DNA from 2 places in the Arthrobacter sp. MYb224 genome. Region 2 is predicted to be linked to the other one. Evidence: predicted binding sites of a transcription regulator. Region 2 holds the regulator's gene; the other holds the start of a gene.
What was found. Region 2 encodes LexA, which represses DNA repair genes until DNA is damaged. Its sites were predicted from a motif close to TCGAACANNTGTTCGA; they were not measured.
Positions count from the first base shown of each region.

Region 1: the regulator LexA is predicted to act here: its motif matches at 1,949-1,964, upstream of uvrA (excinuclease ABC subunit UvrA).

Region 1 is NZ_PCPU01000001.1:471,568-474,978, forward strand. Features, by position in the region: gene uvrA (excinuclease ABC subunit UvrA) at 1-1,935, opposite strand, end outside; gene CQ017_RS02290 (SDR family NAD(P)-dependent oxidoreductase) at 2,333-3,163, shown strand; gene CQ017_RS02295 (GntR family transcriptional regulator) at 3,330-3,411, opposite strand, start outside.
Region 2 is NZ_PCPU01000012.1:45,682-49,092, forward strand. Features, by position in the region: gene CQ017_RS16795 (histidinol-phosphate transaminase) at 1-241, opposite strand, end outside; gene CQ017_RS16800 (LysM peptidoglycan-binding domain-containing protein) at 316-669, opposite strand; gene lexA (transcriptional repressor LexA) at 927-1,643, shown strand; gene CQ017_RS16810 (glycoside hydrolase family 76 protein) at 1,706-2,788, opposite strand; gene CQ017_RS16815 (HNH endonuclease signature motif containing protein) at 2,877-3,411, opposite strand, start outside.

The sequences.
Region 1 (3,411 bases), on a different contig from region 2:
CACGGTGACGTCCCGCAGGTTGTTTTCCTTCGCGCCCACCAGCTTGAGCATGCGCTTCTTGTCGGCCTTGCGGCGCTTTTTCGGCAGCTCGATCTGCTTGCGTCCGGAGAGGTAGTCGCCGGTCAGCGAGCGGGTGTTCTCCTTCAGCCCCTCCAGCGAGCCGGAATGGACTACCTCGCCGCCGTGCTCCCCGGCACCCGGACCGATATCCACGATCCAATCCGCCTCGGCGATGGTGTCCTCATCGTGTTCGACGACGATCAGCGTATTGCCCAGCGAACGCAGATGCAGCAGGGTTTCGATCAGCCGGCGGTTGTCGCGCTGATGCAGGCCGATGGAGGGCTCGTCCAGCACGTAGAGCACGCCGACCAGGCCGGAACCGATCTGCGTGGCCAGGCGGATGCGCTGCGCCTCGCCACCGGACAGGGTGCCCGCGGCGCGTTCCAGGGTCAGGTATTCCAGGCCCACGTCCAGCAGGAACTTCATGCGCGCGCCAATTTCCTTCAGCACCTGGGTGGCGATCTGCGCCTCGCGGTCGCTCAGCTCCAAGGTGGTGAGGAATTCGGCCGCCGCGCGCAAATCCATGGCCGCCACCGCCGCGATCGACTTGCCGCCGATCAGCACCGACAGCGAGGCCGGGTTCAGCCGGGCGCCGCCGCAGGTAGGGCACGGAATCTGGCGCATGTACTGCTCGTAGCGATCGCGCGCGTGATCCGATTCGGTTTCCTCATGCTTGCGGTGCACGTAGGAGATGACGCCTTCGAACCCGGTGGAGTACTTGCGCTCCCGGCCGAAACGGTTCTTGTACTGCACCACGACCTTGTGGTCCTTGCCGTTCAGGATCGCCTGGCGCGCCGGTGCCGGCAGGTCCTTCCAGGCGGTGTCCATGCTGAAGCCCAGCTCCTTGCCGAGCCCCTCGATCAACCGGTTCCAGTATTCGGTGGTCGCCTTGCCCAAGGACCACGGCGCGATGGCCCCGTCGGCCAGTTTGACCTCGGCATCCGGGACGATCAGGTGCTCATCGACTTCGAGCTTGGTGCCGATGCCGCTGCAGGCCGAACAGGCGCCGAAGGGGTTATTGAAGGAGAAGGTTCGGGGTTCGATCTCATCGATGGCCAGCGGGTGCTCGTTCGGGCAGGCGAGGTTCTCGGAGAACGCGCGGACGCGCTTCGGGTCGTCCTCTTCCAGATCCACGAAGTCCACCAGCACGCGGCCCTCGGCCAGGTTCAGTGCGGTTTCCACCGAGTCGGTCAGCCGCTGGTGCACCGTGTCGTTAATGGCGAGGCGGTCAACGACCACCTCGATGGTGTGCTTGACCTGCTTGGCCAGCTTGGGCGGCTCGGTCAGCTGAATGGTCTTGCCGTCGACCCGGGCACGGGAGAATCCCTTGGAGGATAGCTCGGCGAACAGGTCCACGAACTCGCCCTTACGGGCGCGCACCACCGGGGCAAGCACCTGGAAGCGGGTCTTCTCCGGCATCTCCAGCAGCTGGTCGACGATCTGCTGCGGCGACTGCTTCGAAATGGGTTCCCCGCATTCGGGGCAGTGCGGGCGTCCTACGCGGGCCCAGAGCAGGCGCATGTAGTCATACACCTCGGTGATGGTGCCCACGGTGGACCGCGGGTTGCGGCTCGTGGACTTCTGGTCGATCGACACGGCCGGGGAAAGCCCTTCGATGAAGTCCACATCCGGCTTGTCGACCTGGCCCAGGAACATGCGCGCATAGGCGGACAGGGATTCGACATAGCGGCGCTGCCCCTCGGCGAAAATCGTGTCGAAGGCCAGCGATGACTTGCCCGATCCGGACAAGCCGGTAAAGACGATCATCGCGTCGCGCGGAAGATCCACGTCTACGTTCTTCAGGTTGTGCTCGCGCGCACCCTTGACGATCAGACGGGACAAATCCAGTTTTTTGCTTTCTGCAGTAATAGCCACGAAGTAATACTAATCGAAAACTACTTCGAATAAACGTGGTGCTTGGCACAAATGCGCGTTACTTTCGCGCAGGGCGATATCCCGGGCATTTCCAGCCCTGAAGATTTGCTGGTCGGCGGCCGTTTCGAGGCTCGGACGGAGCGAACAGGAAGAGCACGATGATTAGCCGACAAGTAGGCGACAGCGCCGGCAGGGCGCATTTTCTTCGCATGTTCCCCACAAAAGTTTCCCGACGAGCCATGTGGCCGGTGCCTCCCGGCGTGGTACTCCAGCCCGGCCCCGGAACCCTTGGCCTTCAACTAAATACTGCCACCGGCGTCCGCTAGGATGACTTGCCAGTTCGATCCGAGAATGGGAGGCTGAGCTCCCGCGCCGGCATTGAGGAAATGAATTCAACATGAGCAAAACCATTATCATCACCGGCGGCAGCGACGGCATCGGCGCGGCCGCCGCGCGCACGCTGGTTGGCCGTGGCCATCGCGTCGTCATCGTGGGGCGCTCGGAGGGCAAAACCAAAAGCATCGCCGCAGAGCTGTCCGTTCCTTACTATGTCGCTGACTTCGCTGAGCTGACCCAAGTTAGAAAGCTGGCAGATGATCTGCTGGAGGCGTACCCCGTAATCAACGTGCTCGCGAATAATGCAGGCGGCATCATGGGTGAGCGAACCCAGACCGTTGATGGGCATGAAATTACTTTCCAGGTCAACCACCTTGCTCCGTTCCTGCTCACCAGCTTGCTCATGCCAGCGCTGCTTGCCGGCAAGGCAACGATTATCCAGACAGCCAGCAAGGCCGCCCGGATCTTCGGGCGGCTGGATATCGAAGACCTGCAGAATACCGAGGGCTACGCCCCGCAGAAAGCCTATGGCAACGCGAAACTCGCTAATATCCTCTTCACTCAGGAATTGCAGCACCGGTTCGGACCACGAGGCATCACCGCCGTTGCTTTCCATCCGGGTATCGTCGCCAGCAGCTTCGCCAGCGAAACCACACATTTCATGCGGCGCATTTACCACGGCCCGCTCAAACGTCTTTTTACCGTCACTCCCGAAAAAGGGTCAGATCAGCTTGTTTGGCTCGCGGAAGGGACTCCTGGAACGTCTTTCCTGCCGGGTTCCTACTATGAATCCCGCAGGATAGCGACAAGGGTAAGTGCCGAAATGCACAATCCGAAGTTTGCAGAGCAGCTCTGGAAGAAATCGGCTTCACTGCTCCGAACCGCTAGCTGACAGAATTTCCCCGAGTTATCTGAGCGTGGCGCAGAATCTGCCGATGGTTCTGGTGCAGTGCGGTTTGGGCCCAACCGGCATGAACCGACCTTTAGGGACACTCAAATCGCGTTTCGGGTTAGCTCGCCTCGCACAGCCCGGTACCCCATGGCCCGAAGGCCACTGATTAACGCGGCAGCGAGCTGAACGCGGCGCGCAAATACTTAACCGCGGTTTCTTCATCTACCGACCAGGTCTGGGCTACGCGT
Region 2 (3,411 bases):
GGTAGTCGGCGAGCAGCTCGCGCAATTCGGTAAATTCACGATCCGGGTAACGATTTAGGCTGGCAGCCGCTTTGGTTACTTCCTGAGCGATGGCATCGACAACGGTCGCTGGCAACGGATGGGTGTTCTCGTTGACGTTCAGCTGAATGGGGACGTCAATTTGCGGCGCTCCATATGGGGATAGCCCGCGGAGATTCTCACGCAAGGGCAGCTGACTCAGAAGTTCACTACGGTCATTCACGCATTAATTCTAATGCTGAGGCACTCTCGCCGGTGAATCCACGACAAGAACAGGTAACAATAGTGAGCTGGCACTTAGTTCGAGAGTACCGGGATATCCAAAGTGTCCCCGGCGTACAACACACCGGCATCGATGGAGTTCAATTCCTCAATGTGGCTCATCGCCGCGTTGACTTCGTAGCCTACGGCGTACTCGCTGGCCAGCCCCCATAGGGTGTCACCGGGAATCACGGTGACTTCCACCGTCGCCGGGCCGGTGGGAAGGTCCGTGGACGCTTGGGCGCTGCTGGTGAACATGGTGAACATGAACGCCGCGGCGATCGTGAGCAGGAAGACCGGTATGCCTACCAGTACTGCCCAACCGCGACGGTTGATGCGGATCCTCATTGGTGTCTTGCTCTGCTGTGGGTGAAGTGCCAGAGTTGCCACGACTTTTTCTCCTCAACGATTACGGGTGATGCGAACCAATATTCGAATACAATCTTCGAACACCTGTTCGATACTAGTACATCTTTTCTAACAGAGCCAGATCGAACTTGTCCAGATGTTTTCGAACAAATCTTTGAAAGAAGCCCTGCGATCAACTAAGATTTCGAAGTAGTCGATCAATGAATACATCACAACATTGGGCACCGACAGTTTGTAGCTTCGAACTGAGGACCGAATGCAAGGGAAGGCAAAAATACATGTCAGCATCACAGCGCACTCCCCGGTCGAACGCCCGTTCGCTGACGATACGTCAGAAAAAGATCCTCGAAACCATCCAGCGTGCGATCGGCAAGAATGGCTACCCGCCGTCGATGCGTGAGATTGGCGACTCGGTCGGGCTCAAAAGCCTTTCGAGCGTTACTCACCAACTCGGTCAGCTCGAAAAGCTTGGGTACATTCGTCGCGACCCGCGGCGTCCACGAGCGATGGAGATTCTGCTTCCGCTGCAGCTTGCAGAGGACGGCGAGGGAAGCAGCGAGCCGCTGAGCGCGCCGGAACCCGCTGAGGACACGAAGGTCATTGAGCTGAGCTCCTCGGCAGACACCACAATGGTTCCCTTGGTCGGACGCATCGCCGCCGGTGGACCAATTTTGGCGGAGCAAACCGTCGAAGACGTCTTTTCCCTACCCCGCCAGCTGGTTGGCCACGGCGAGCTGTTCATGCTCAAGGTATCGGGCGATTCGATGGTGGATGCGGCTATTTGCGATGGCGACTGGGTGGTCGTCCGTCGCCAGCAGACCGCGGAGAACGGCGATATTGTGGCCGCATTGCTTGACGAGGAAGCCACGGTGAAGACCTTCCGTCAGCGCGACGGCCACACCTGGTTGCTGCCACAGAATTCGCGTTATGAGCCGATTCTCGGCGACGCGGCCACGGTGATGGGACGCGTCGTGTCGGTGATGCGTTCGCTGTAGCAGGCAAGTTTATTCCAACGAGCCATTCGGCCTCACCCATTGTCGGTGAGACCGGATGGCTTTTATTTTGCGCTGAGGTGGCTCGGCGGCAGGCTCACGCGCCCGGCTGCCTGGAGGATCGTCCAGCGTTGGGTGGCCGCCGAAAGCTGCGTCTCGACCCGGTCCGCGATCTGGCTCGCCGTGTCGCGGACCAATCGCGCGGCGGTGCGGCGGGTCTCAGCGGGCAGACGTTCGTCGTTCGCGGCGAGCGCCAGGTAGCGGCAGAGGATTCCAGTGAACAGATTGCCGTCTCCGCCGGATTCCAGGCGCAGGCCCTGTGCCGCAGTGGCGAGCTGGTCGTTGATCGCCTGAATCAGCGAGGCGGCTTGTGCCAGATGCTCAGCGGTCCCGGTGGCCAGCAATGCGCCGAGCACGGTGCCCTGATTGTAGGTGTAGATCGCTTCCTCGGTGCGCGGGCCGCCGGCGGTCAGGCGGATGCCGTCGAGGTAGAGCCCGGAGGATGTGCTGTAGAGCTCGCGACGCAGCCAGTCCAGCAGCCCGGTGGCGGTGCTCAAGTCCGCGATGCGTGCGAAATACAGGGCCGCCGGGGCGTTGGTGGGCGTGTTCTTGAAGTCGCGTTTGCGCGACCAGTAGAGCCCGCCGCCGAGCTTCTCGTCTTGGCCGCGCACCAGCTGTCGAGCCAGTGCACGCATGGCTAGGGTGGCGAGCAGCGCCGGGCGGGCGGTGAGCTGCTGGCTCAGCCCATTGAGCCGTTGGCTGGCAAGCAGCAACCAGGCCATGTCGTCGTAGAAGTAATTCGGGAAGCGGCCGAAATTGCGCAGCAGGATGCCGCGCAGCAGCTGGTTGGCCCGCCGCCAGTGCCTCTGGGCCGCGCACCGGTGACCGGAGTGCAGCTCGCGGAAAGCCGCGTCGAGGATCGCGTCGAGATAGTGCGCCTGCCACCAGTAGTGCCATTCGGACCAGGGGCGCGGGCGTTTGCCAGGCGCTGGCGCGGTAGGCGTCGCATGCAGCGAGCCGATCCAGGTGCCGGGCAGGCCCATGAGCCGATGGCCGAATCTGGCGTGCAGGTCCTCGCCTGCCACCGCGGCTAGGGCCTCCCAGTGCTCGGGGTCGTGGTTGCCTGGCTGATGCTGCGCTTCATTCACGAGTCGGCTCCCACTGCTCAATTCTCCGGTTGTGTGCAACAGCGTAGCCGCTTCGCCCGCCGGCATCGAGCACATCGAGCGGGCGGGATCAGGCCGCGAGCACTTCGGCGGCCGAGAACCAGTAGGTGTTGCGTCGCGGTTGTTGATCGGGGTCCAAGAATTTGGGCAGCAGCACCGCCGGAGGTTTGCCCTCGGCCACCACGAGGTTGAAAAGCCCGGCATGGCGCGCGTGGTGATGCATGGGACAGAGCAGAACGCCACGATCCACGCGGGTCTGTCCGCCCTCCTCCCATGGATCGACGTGGTCCGCCTCGCAGCGGCTGGCCGGCATCCGGCAGCCCGGGTAGAGGCAACCGCGGTCGCGGGCGGCCAGGGCGCGTTTCATATGCGGCGGAAAGAGCCGTTTGGATCGGCCGATATCCAGCGGTTGGCCTTTGCCGTCCAGCACCGCCGGGTAGATTCCGGCATTGCACATGAGCGTTCGGGCCTCCGCCGCGGTCAGCGGCAGGCCATTTTCGGTGCTGGCGAAGCTGGCGGCGCCAGCGAGCATTTTCTCGTAGTTCAGGTGCACGATCACCTGCGGGGCGATCAGCCCGGCGCCCGGATTTTTGCCGCCGACGCGA